DNA from 2 places in the Gorillibacterium sp. sgz306347 genome. Region 2 is predicted to be linked to the other one. Evidence: predicted binding sites of a transcription regulator. Region 2 holds the regulator's gene; the other holds the start of a gene.
The links. The regulator Rex, encoded in region 2, represses fermentation and respiration genes when NADH is low (regulators of the CRP and FNR family bind a similar motif). The targets are predictions, from matches to a motif close to TTGTGAAATATTTCACAA.
Positions count from the first base shown of each region.

Region 1: a site for Rex is predicted at 2,485-2,502, ahead of AC6I6H_RS05585 (DUF438 domain-containing protein). Genes of this name have one in related genera too.

Region 1 is NZ_JCAPET010000006.1:118,295-123,720, forward strand. Features, by position in the region: gene nirB (nitrite reductase large subunit NirB) at 1-222, opposite strand, end outside; gene AC6I6H_RS05580 (Crp/Fnr family transcriptional regulator) at 435-965, shown strand; gene AC6I6H_RS05585 (DUF438 domain-containing protein) at 1,023-2,276, opposite strand; gene AC6I6H_RS05590 (cupin domain-containing protein) at 2,516-2,857, shown strand; gene AC6I6H_RS05595 (alpha/beta fold hydrolase) at 2,959-3,828, opposite strand; gene glnA (type I glutamate--ammonia ligase) at 3,947-5,284, opposite strand; gene AC6I6H_RS05605 (MerR family transcriptional regulator) at 5,321-5,426, opposite strand, start outside.
Region 2 is NZ_JCAPET010000018.1:18,545-23,970, forward strand. Features, by position in the region: gene AC6I6H_RS11320 (DUF47 domain-containing protein) at 1-345, shown strand, start outside; gene AC6I6H_RS11325 (redox-sensing transcriptional repressor Rex) at 417-1,040, opposite strand; gene dinG (ATP-dependent DNA helicase DinG) at 1,037-3,895, opposite strand; gene AC6I6H_RS11335 (tetratricopeptide repeat protein) at 4,014-4,625, opposite strand; gene panD (aspartate 1-decarboxylase) at 4,753-5,139, opposite strand; gene panC (pantoate--beta-alanine ligase) at 5,161-5,426, opposite strand, start outside.

The DNA of each region.
Region 1 (5,426 bases), on a different contig from region 2:
GCCGTTTTCTTTATACCAGTCCCACTGGTTTAATACGATATCGTCCAAATTTTTGCTGCCTTCCAAAACATAAGAAAGCATGATACGGTTATAATTCGGGTGAGGTTCGTCACCAATTACGGTGATTTCATATTCCGTCGTCAATTTTAAAACCTGTTCAATGGTCTGGATCCCTGCCATCCCGTTTCCGATGACGACCAGCTTTCTTTTATCGGATGTCATATGCAGTGCTCCTTAAAGGTGAATTTGACTGTCTTGGCATTATACCTTTTTTCGGTTTTTAACTGTGTGATTCCAATCACAAGCGATAAGATCTTTTCGGCTCTTCGTGGACAACTCACAAGGAATGCGTTAATAATGAAAGAAGATTCCTTACATAAAAATGACGTGCAAACGATAAGAAGCTTTGGAATTTTTGCAGCGGAGGTAGCTTCATGATTATTCATAAAGGCGATACCCTGTTTCGTCAGGGGGAAACCGGCCCCCTGTACCACCTGAAAAGCGGAATGCTGAAAATTGTCCGCGTGCATGAAGACGGCTCGCAGTTTCTGGTTAACGTCATTGTGCCGAACGAAATTATCCCCCACCACTCGCTGATCAGCCCGAATCCTTATTACGGCACAGCCGTTGCGCTGATGACATGCGAAATCGAAGTCCTTCCGCGATCGGAGTGGTACCGGGAGCTGGAGCAAAATCCGGAGCGCTACCGGACTATCGCCATGCAGCTTCAGGAAAAGCTGCGAATGATGCAGCAGCGCATCGACCAGCTGACGGAGGTCTCGCCGGCCGCGCGGCTGGAGCAGCTTCAAGCCTGGTTCGAGACCTACATCCGTCCGGCTACGCTCACGGACATATTGACGCAGAGCGAAATCGGTCAAATCATCGGGCTTCGCCGCGAAACGATCAATCGGCTCCTCAGAAGCGCAACGAATTCGCCCGCCAGGAGCGGAAAAACACGGTCATAACAGACAGAGCGCCCGCTATACGGACGCTCTTCTTGTGAACCGCGTCCTTGGACCGAATCAGGACATGATGCGCTTTTGCCCCGTCAGCTTCTGGATCGGCTCGATGTTTTGCGTAAATTCCAAGGTGCCCAGGTAACGGCCGTCCTCGTCCCGGACGGCGAAATAGCGGATGTACACGAATTTGTCCCGGAACGGAATCCAGAAGCTTTCCTCATCCTTCACCCCGGCTTTAAAGTCCTCCAGCAGCTTGTTGACAATATGCACGCTTTGCGGCGGGTGGCAGTTCTGCACGGTCCGGCCGATGACGGCTTTGGTGCGGGCGAAGATGCGTTCCTTCCCGTGCGAGAAGTAGCGCACGACATCCTGCTCGTCGATAAACGTCAGGTCTACCGGAAGATGATTCATCATCGTTTCCAGCTGCTTCAGGGTCAGAATACCGGTTGCCATCCGGATCAGGCCGTCGGCGGCGGGCAGCTCGCTTTCACCGTCCGGTTCCGCTTCCGGCTCCGGCGCCCGCTCGGGAATCCATTCCCGCTCGGGGGCGGTGAGGCAGTAGCCGATCTCGTCGCTTTCCTTCGCGATCTTCACCCATTCGTCTTCCGTCAGCTTTTCCAGAGCCATCGGCAGCAAAATGTTCTCTTCCTTGAAAATCATCTCGGTAACTTCCTTCAGCACCCGTTCAATCAATCCCGCCAGCGCTTCGGGATTTCCCTCGTAATCTCTCAGCTTGGCGATTACTTCTTTGATGCCGATTCGAATGCCGTCGTCGACGCCCCACATCACTTTGGTCGGCCCGTAAATGCCGTATTTCTCCAGATACGGAAACAGCAGATTCTCTTTCCGGCTGTAGTGCTTATCAAGATCGTACAGCAGACTGAAATCCTCCAGCAGCTTCAGACGGTTCGGCTCGCTGTCGTCCCGGCGGAACTGGTCCAGGTGGAGCGAAATTTTAAAATTGACCAGCCGGTCCACTTCGCGGTTCTCCAGCTTGATCGTATGCACGGGATGCCCTGGCTGCTCTTCCGGCTTGGCGCTCCGGTGAATGTCTTGTATAGAGCCCTTAAAGACGGCTGCGTGCACGCTGCACAGGCGCTGCACTTCCTCGACCGGTATGCCGTCCTCCTCCATGATCGCCTGCTCCAAAGAGGAAATTTCGGAAACCGAGATATCGCCGATTGCGTGATCGAAACGCGCTTTCACTTCCTCCACGGTTTTGCCGCTGTGCAGCTCCTTGATAATTTCCTTCAGCATACGCCGTCGTTCGGCGTCCATCAGCGGGGCTTGCTCGCGGTTGTTAATCAGCTCGCTCATGCTCCACACTCCTTTATGGGTTTGATTCCTCATTGTTTTCTTAGCTAATTCAACCCTAACGGAAAGAGAAGTTTAAACTTGTGACTGAAATCACATTTTGTTCTTAGGAATGGCTTACAATAAAAGCAGGAATATCGCACCAGACACCCACAACACAAGCAAAATCGGATGGTACTGTTGTTCACTTCAAGTAACTGCTTGTTTTAATAAGAGAAATTTATCACAAGGAGAGAGTGAAAATGGAGAAAAAAACGATCGCCGAATTTCAAGACTATCAGGAAGGCCGCTTTACGAAGCGCATTGTGTTTAAAGAAGCGGCCCATGTCGTGTTTGTGCTGAATTTCGATGCCGGCCAGGCGCTTCCGATGCACAAACACCCCGGCGCGACGGTGTACATTACGGTGCTGGAAGGCAGCGGCGTCGTGACGGCGGCGGGAAAAGAAGCGGAAGTCAAGCAAGGCGACGTGCTGCAAATTCCGGGCGACGACGATTTTGCCTATGCCGGTTCTCCGGAGGAGCGGTCCAGCCTGTTTGTAACTTTGATCAACACGCCGAGCGAGCAGTACGCGCAAAACATTTAAGGCATGAAGCGAAACAGCAAAAAAACGCCCCGGACGAAGTGCGGAAGCACAACGTTCGGGGCGTTTTGATTTTTCCTCCGCGTTAAAGGGCTAACCTGTCTCTAAGCTTCTTTCCTCAGAAAACGCAGGGAAAGTTCATTCACAATGTCCGCGTGTTCCATGGTCAGGGAATGGCTCGCACCTGCAATCAAGTGGGTCTCCAAATGGGGAATCATGCGTTTGGCGTTGGCGGTCGCCTCTTTTGCGGGGTAGATGACCTCTTTTTCCCCGATAAGGAGCAGGGTAGGCACTTGAAAGCCGTTGAATTCCTCCTCGGAAAATACGGAAGGCATGACCTGCAAAAGCGGTTTGGCATGGCGATAACCCGAAATGACCTGAGCGCGAAATACTGGATGCAGGGGCTCTCCCGTGCCGGAGAACCAGGCAAATGCTTTGTCGATCCAATGCTCCGTATGAAACAACAAGGCTGGATAAATTTTGGCGAAGAACTTGAAGCTTATTTTATGAAAGGTTCCGGCAGGGGCATATAACATTAACTTGGACAACCGGTCCGGATAAGCAAGCGCAAAATTCAAAGCCAAAAAGCCGCCCATGGAGTGGCCGGCCAGGTCCGCCCTGTTCAATTCCAGAGCATTCAAAACCTCAAGAACCCACTGCCCGGCTTCCTTCCTGCTTTTTATAGCCATCAAAGGCTTGCTCTTGCCAAAATCGCCCATTACATCAACCGCATACACACAGCGTTCCTGCATCAGCCGGTTCACGTTGGGATACCACATCGTACTGCTCATTGTCATCCCATGAAGCAGCAGCAGCGGTTTCTTATCGGTGTCCCCAAAGCAAAGGACATGCGTCTCTCCAAACGTTGTCGGGATCGCAAGGGAACGAAAACCCGTTTCAAACAGAGCCAAACTTTTCTCATAGCAAAACTCGTATTCTTTTTGACCTGCTTCGTGCTTGAAAATGGACGCCACGGAACTCTCCTCATCTCGGGCATTTTCCTATGATCATACCATAAAAGCTTCCCGCTTAATGGGATAGTTTCAAAACAAAAAAATCCCCCGGCGCTTATGCACCAAGGGATTTCTCGAATCAATACAGGCTCAGGTAATGATCGCGTTCCCAGGCGTGGACCTGAGTACGGTACATGTCCCATTCAATTTCTTTCAGCTCAAAGAAATAAGCCAGGGCGTGCTCGCCCATCGCTTCGAAAATGACGTCGTTGCGCAGAAGCTCGTTCAGCGCTTCCTTGAGGTCGGACGGCAGGCTCGGAATGCCCTGCTCCACACGCTCTTCCTCGGTCATCACGTAGATGTTGCGGTCGACCGGAGGCGGAAGCTGAAGCTTGTTCTTGATTCCGTCCAGTCCCGCTTTCAGCATAACCGACAGCGCCAGATAAGGGTTGGCCGCCGGGTCCGGGTTGCGGACTTCGACGCGGGTGCTGAGGCCGCGCGATGCCGGAATGCGGATCATCGGGCTGCGGTTGCTGCCCGACCAGGCTACATAGCAAGGCGCTTCGTATCCCGGCACGAGCCGCTTGTAGGAGTTGACGGTCGGGTTCGTAATGGCCGCAAAAGAACGCGCATGCTTCAGGATACCGGCCATAAAATAACGGGCGTTGGAGCTGAGGCCCAGCTTGTCGCTTTCGTCGTAGAACGTGTTCTCGTCGCCGTTAAACAGCGAAAGGTGACAGTGCATCCCGGAGCCGTTGACGCCGAACAGCGGCTTCGGCATAAAGGAAGCATGCAGTCCGTGCTGGCGGGCGATTGTTTTGACAACGAGCTTGAAGGTTTGAATCGCATCGGCCGCGGATACCGCGTCGGTGTATTTGAAGTCGATCTCATGCTGGCCGGGCGCGACTTCGTGATGGGACGCTTCGATTTCGAAGCCCATTTCTTCCAGCGTAAGTACGATTTCACGCCGGCAGTTCTCCCCGAGGTCGGTCGGCGCCAGGTCGAAATACCCGCCCTGGTCGTTCAGCTCGGTAGTCGGGTTGCCCTTCTCATCGGTTTTAAACAGGAAAAATTCCGGCTCGGGACCGACGTTCATGGTGGTGAAGCCCATTTCCTCGGCTTCGCGCAGCGCGCGCTTCAGAATGCCGCGCGGGTCTCCCGGGAACGGCGAGCCGTCCGGCAGGTACACGTCGCAGATCAGACGGGCGATGCGGTTTTGCGTCACCCAAGGGAAGATAACCCAGGTGGACAGGTCCGGATACAAGTACATGTCGGATTCTTCGATGCGGACATATCCTTCGATGGAAGAACCGTCGAACATCATTTTGTTGTCGAGCGCTTTTTCCAGCTGGCTGACGGGAATCTCCACGTTTTTGATCGTGCCCAGCAGGTCGGTAAACTGCAGCCGGATGAAACGTACGTTTTCTTCTTCGGCAATGCGAAGAATATCTGCCTTGGTGTAGTCGTTGTTATTCACGAACTCTACTCCTCCTCAAGTTTGTCGCCCTAACGGTTACTGGTGAAAAAACCTCGACAGCTCCCCTTGAATAAGGGATACCCGTCCCGGTCTTTTCTCGGTAAACAGCTGCTGCTTCAGCATCTTGTGAAGCTGCGAATCG
Region 2 (5,426 bases):
GAAACGATCGCCAAATTCGACTATCTGAACATCGAAGCCTCCGACGACTACATGCGAAAATTCGCCGAAGTGATTGTGAAGGCCTGCGAGCATATCGTCGAAGCGTTCCACCTGCTCTCCAAGAAGAAATACGATCAGATCTCCGAGCATACCGTGCAAATCAACAGCCTGGAGAACGAAGGCGACCGCCTCATGCGCGAGGGCATTCGCAAAATTTTCACCGAGCAAAAAGACCCCTACACGGATTTCAAAATCAAGGAGCTGTACGAGCGCCTGGAAAAAGCGACCGACGCCTGCGAAGGCGTCGCCAATATACTCGAAAGCATCATCCTGCGTTACGCCTGAGACGGCAGACGCGGATACACAAAACGCCGCGATCCCTTACGGATCGCGGCGTTTTCATTGGGAAGAAACGATTAATCCAGGTAATACGCCAGGCTCAGCAGCTCCGTCGTAAAATCGGCATAATGCACGCGCACGTTCGGAGTCACTTTAATGATGGAAGGCGCAAAATTGAGAATCGCTTCGACGCCGGCGGCAACAAGATCGTCTGCGACGCCCTGCGCTTCCGATCCGGGGACGGTGATGATGCCGACCCGGATGTTCTGCTGGCGCACCGTATCTTTCATTTCCTCGATAGGCTGGACCGTCAGGTGATTGATCTTCGTGCCGACAATTTCCGGAACGGCGTCGAACAGGGCGACAATGTGCATGTTGTCCTTCAGGTAGGCGTTGTAGTTGCTGAGCGCCTTCCCCAGGTTCCCGGCTCCGACCAAAGCGACGGCGATTTCCCGGTCCAGCTTCAGGATCTGACGTATTTTCTCAATCAGGTATTCGACGTCATAGCCAATGCCCTTTTTGCCGAAATCCCCAAAGTAGGCCAAATCCTTGCGAATTTGGGCGGGATTCAGATCCAGTCTGCGTCCCAGGTCCTGAGAGGAAACGGTCTGCACGCCATTGGCATGAAGCTCGCTTAAATAGCGCAGGTATACCGGCAGTCTGCGGACTACCGCTTCCGAGATTTTCTCCGTCGTCTTCATTCGTTAACCCCTTCCATCCATTGCGAAATTCTCGGCACCAGTTGCTTGGCATTCATATGCTCAATTTTGGGTCCCGGCAGCGAGTATAAGAAATGCTTTCCGTAATAGGTTTCCAGAATCCTTGTGTCGTACACGATCACAATGCCTTTGTCGCTTTCGCGGCGCACCAGCCGGCCGAAGCCCTGCTTGAAACGGATGACGGCCTGCGGCACGGAAAGCTTCATGAACGGATTCTGGTTTTTCTGTTTGATGCGGTCGCATTTGGCTTCCACCACCGGATGGTTCGGCGGCTGAAACGGCAGCCGGACGATCGCCAGGCAGCTCAGCGCTTCGCCGGGAATGTCGACCCCTTCCCAGAAGCTGCTCGTTCCAAGCAGAACGGTTTTGCCGTTCGCCTGAAAGAGCCGGACCAGCTTGCTTCGGCTTCCGCCGTCCATGCCCTGCCCCAATACCTGGATGCCGTCGGGCGTGAGCCGCTCGCGCAGCTCTCCGTGCACCTGCTTCAGCATCCGGTAGGAAGTGAACAGCACCAGCATGCGCCCTTTGGTTTCGCGCGCCACCTCGGCGAGCGATTCCACCAGCGCGGCCGTAAACTCGGCCTCGCCTTTCATTCCCTTCAGCACCGGGAAATCGCGCGGGATAACGACCAGCGCCTGCTCCCGGTAATTGAACGGCGAAGGCAGCTGCACCTCCCGGAGCCGGTTGTCCTCCGCCGCCTCCCGCAGCCCGAGCTGATCGATGGTGTAATCGAACGTTTTGCCGACCGACAGCGTGGCGGAGGTCAGCACGACGCTTTCCTTTTGATCAAAGAAATGCGCCTTCAGCATCGGGCTGACATCGATGGGAACGGACATGAGCTGCAGCGACTTCATTTTGTGCTGGTGGTTGCCTTCAATCCAGTAAACAAAGCCCGCATCGTTCTGGGCAACGAAAAAGCGCAGGTTGTCGCGCAGCCGGGCCAGCTCCTTGACGCCGCCCGAAAGGTTGGTGGCAAGGCTTTGCAGCTCCGACCGGTCCGGCTCCTCCTTGAGCGGCGCGAGCAGTTTGTCCAGCTGCTTCAGCAGCTTCGCCAGAAGCCGATCGAGGTCCTCGTGCGCTTCGGTCAGCTCCGCCCAGCCGGCCGGCTTGCGGTCGTCGGTCAGCCGGAATACCAGGGCGTTCTCTCCCGTATCGCCCGCACCTCCCGCCATCCGCTCGTACAGTCGCGACATCCAGTTGTCCCACCGCTCGCGGATGTCCGCAAACAGAGGATACATCTCGTCAATCGATTCGCAGAGCACGCCCGCTTTGTCGGCCGACAAATTGTCGTCGTGCACGATGCGCTGGCGAAGCAGAGGGAGCTGACCCAGCCGGCTGTCCTTGTAAAGCCAAGTGAGCCCGTTCACAAAAGCATGCCAGGAAACTTCCAGTCCAAGGTGCTTGGCGGCCACTTCTTCGAAATTGTGCGCTTCATCCACCACGAGCTGCTTGTAGCCCGGAAGAATCCGGTGCTCCGCCTTCATGTCGGTAAACAAAAGCGAATGGTTCGTGATGACCACATCCGCCTCGCCCGCATCGTAGCGGGCGCGATGATAGAAGCATTTTTTAAACCAGGGGCAGCTGCGGTTCTGGCAGGAATCCGCGTCGCTCATGACCGACCGCCAGAAATCGGCTCCCCGGCCTCCAAAGTGCAGCTCCTCGTCTTCACCGCGTTCGGTGAGGCTGAGCCAAACCAGCATTTGCGCCGCGGTGACCAGATCTTCCCGGCCGTTGTCAAACTCCTCGTACACGATCTTCTGCTCGAACTTGCGGAGGCACAGGTAATGGCTTCTACCCTTCAAGACCGCCGCCCGGAACGGGACGGGGAAAACTTCGTGCAAAAGAGGCAGGTCCCTTTGCCGCAGCTGCTCCTGCAGGTTGATCGTGTGCGTGCTGACGACCATTTTTTTGCTTTCACGAATGCCGTAATAGAGCGCCGGCAGCAGGTACCCGAGCGATTTCCCGGTTCCCGTACCCGCCTCGACCAGCAGGTGCTCTTCCCCCTCGAACGCGGCGGCAACCTCCGCGGACATGCGGTTCTGCGCCTCCCGCTCTTCATATGCAGGAAATTTGGCCTGCAGCTTCTTCTTGACGCCCTCGTGAAAAGCTTCAAAGGAATCGCCCAGCGTTTCACGGGCTTCCTTCTCGTCGCGCTCCCATTCCTCTTCGCCCCAGTCCTCCGCCTTCAAAGCGAATTGGCGGAAATGCTGCTGCGCTTCCGGCTCGGCGGCGACCGACTGCTCCTTCCGGGCGCATTGCTCGCGAAGGAACCAGCCGAGATCGGAGGAATCCTCCCGAAACAGCGCCTCAATGCGCTGGACCGTCAGAAGCGGGAGCTCCTGAAACCGGGACACGCACTTCAGCCAGAGCTCCGCGGTCGCTTCCGCGTCGGAATCCGCCTGATGAGGCCGGTCATGGGAGATGCCCAGCTCTTCCGTAACGTTGCCGAGGGAAAGACTGGACAAATCGGGGTAGCAGATGCGGAGCAGGTCCATTGTATCGAGAACCGGCCCGCCGAACTTGAAATATCCGCAGGCTTCAAGAGCCCGCTGCAAAAAAGCCAAATCAAACCCTACGTTATGAGCGACCAGGATGCTGTCCTGCAAAAGCGGCTGCATCTCCATGATGACCTGATCGATCGCGGGCGCGTCCTTCACCGTTTCGTCGTCGATCCCCGTTAAAGCGGTGATAAACGGGGGGATCGGCGTCCCGGGATTAACATAGGACGCATAACGCTTTCCAATCCGGTCTTCCTCTATAAGAACAAGACCAACCTGAATGATGGAATCAGTCGGCTGGCCTCCGGTCGTTTCAAAATCCAATACCGCGAATTTCATTGCCGCTTATCAAATCCCTTCTCCCGCTCCCCTAAGCATACCACAATCCGATTTCGCACAAAAGAAAAAACGACCGGAGTCTACGAGAGCCCAGTCGGTTTTGCAAATGGCGGCCCGCTTACTGTTTCCTGCGGTAAGGCCAAAATTCCTTGCTCCAGAAGGCCGGTTCCATAAACGAGGAATCGGTCAGGTCCGCCAGTTTAAAATATCCGTAAGCCTGCTCCATGTTCTGGTTGTGTACCTGAATGCAGCCCATGGCGTTATAGGAAATAGCTTTCAGCTTGGCGTTATTCGTCAGCGGAACCAGCAGATGAAAATGCCGGTAAGCCTCGTCCAGCTCACCTAATCGAAGGTATCCCATCGCCAGGTAAACGCGGCCGAGAATGAAGTCCGGCTTCTCGCGGACAAGCGCCGCGAATTCGGCGACGGCCTTGTCGAACATGTACAGCTTGTAAAAGCCCTGGCCTTTGATAAAATGCTCGGACACCGGCTGACCGCCGTCCAGATCGGAGTCGGCCAGCGCCGCGGAACCCGAACCGAGCAGCTGGCTCCGGCAGGCCGAGAGCCTTTCTTCAAAACGCAGCCATTCCTCCAGGCAGCAGTCGCTCATCGACTTCAGCATAGAAAAGCGTTCTCCAAGCTCGGCTTCCCGGTCCGCCCCTGCTTCGGCGTATTCGGAAAGGATTTCGTCGAGGGCTTCGTTCATCGTTTCGAAGATTTCCCGGAACATGCCGTCCCTCCCCGCCTGATGGCCTTTGGTCGTACCCTCATTGTGCGCCGGGAGGGGCGGTTTCATACCGGAGCCGGACGGCCAATAAAAGTGCATTTATCCGGAAAATCCGGGCCGTTCCGGCGAATTAGACCAGCACCGTGGAATGCTTCTCGGTATAGGCGGTTTCCACGGGACGGTTCTCGTCGTCCAGAATAACGACCTTCGGCTGATGTGTTCTGGCTTCCTCTTCGGACATCATCGCGTAGGAGATGATGATTACTTTGTCGCCGGGCTGCACCAGACGCGCGGCGGCCCCGTTCAGGCAGATGACGCCGGAGCCCCTCGGACCGGGAATGGTGTAAGTTTCCAGACGGGCGCCGTTATTATTGTTGACGATTTGCACCTTCTCGTTCGGATACAGATCGGAAAGCTCCAGCAGATCCTCGTCAATGGTAATGCTCCCGACATAGTTCAGGTTGGCTTCCGTGACGGTGGCGCGGTGCAGCTTAGATTTCATCATGGTTCGAAACATCGGGCTTCTCCTCCCTTTTCATCAAGCCTTAGGTGCGCTCGGGCGCGGGACGGCCAGCAAACGATTGTCGATCAGCCGCGTTTTGCCGTACCGGACGGCAAGCGCGACAATCCATCGGTCGGTTTCCTTCCATTCTCCTGAAACAGACACGGCGGAAGGCTGAAGCTCCGGATAGGTCAGCACCTCGACATAATCAATGTCGGCAAGCGGGGACGCGGCAATCGCCTCCCGGATCCGTTCCTTCAACCGGCCGGGATCTCCCTTTTCCTCTTCCAGCCAACTCTCCG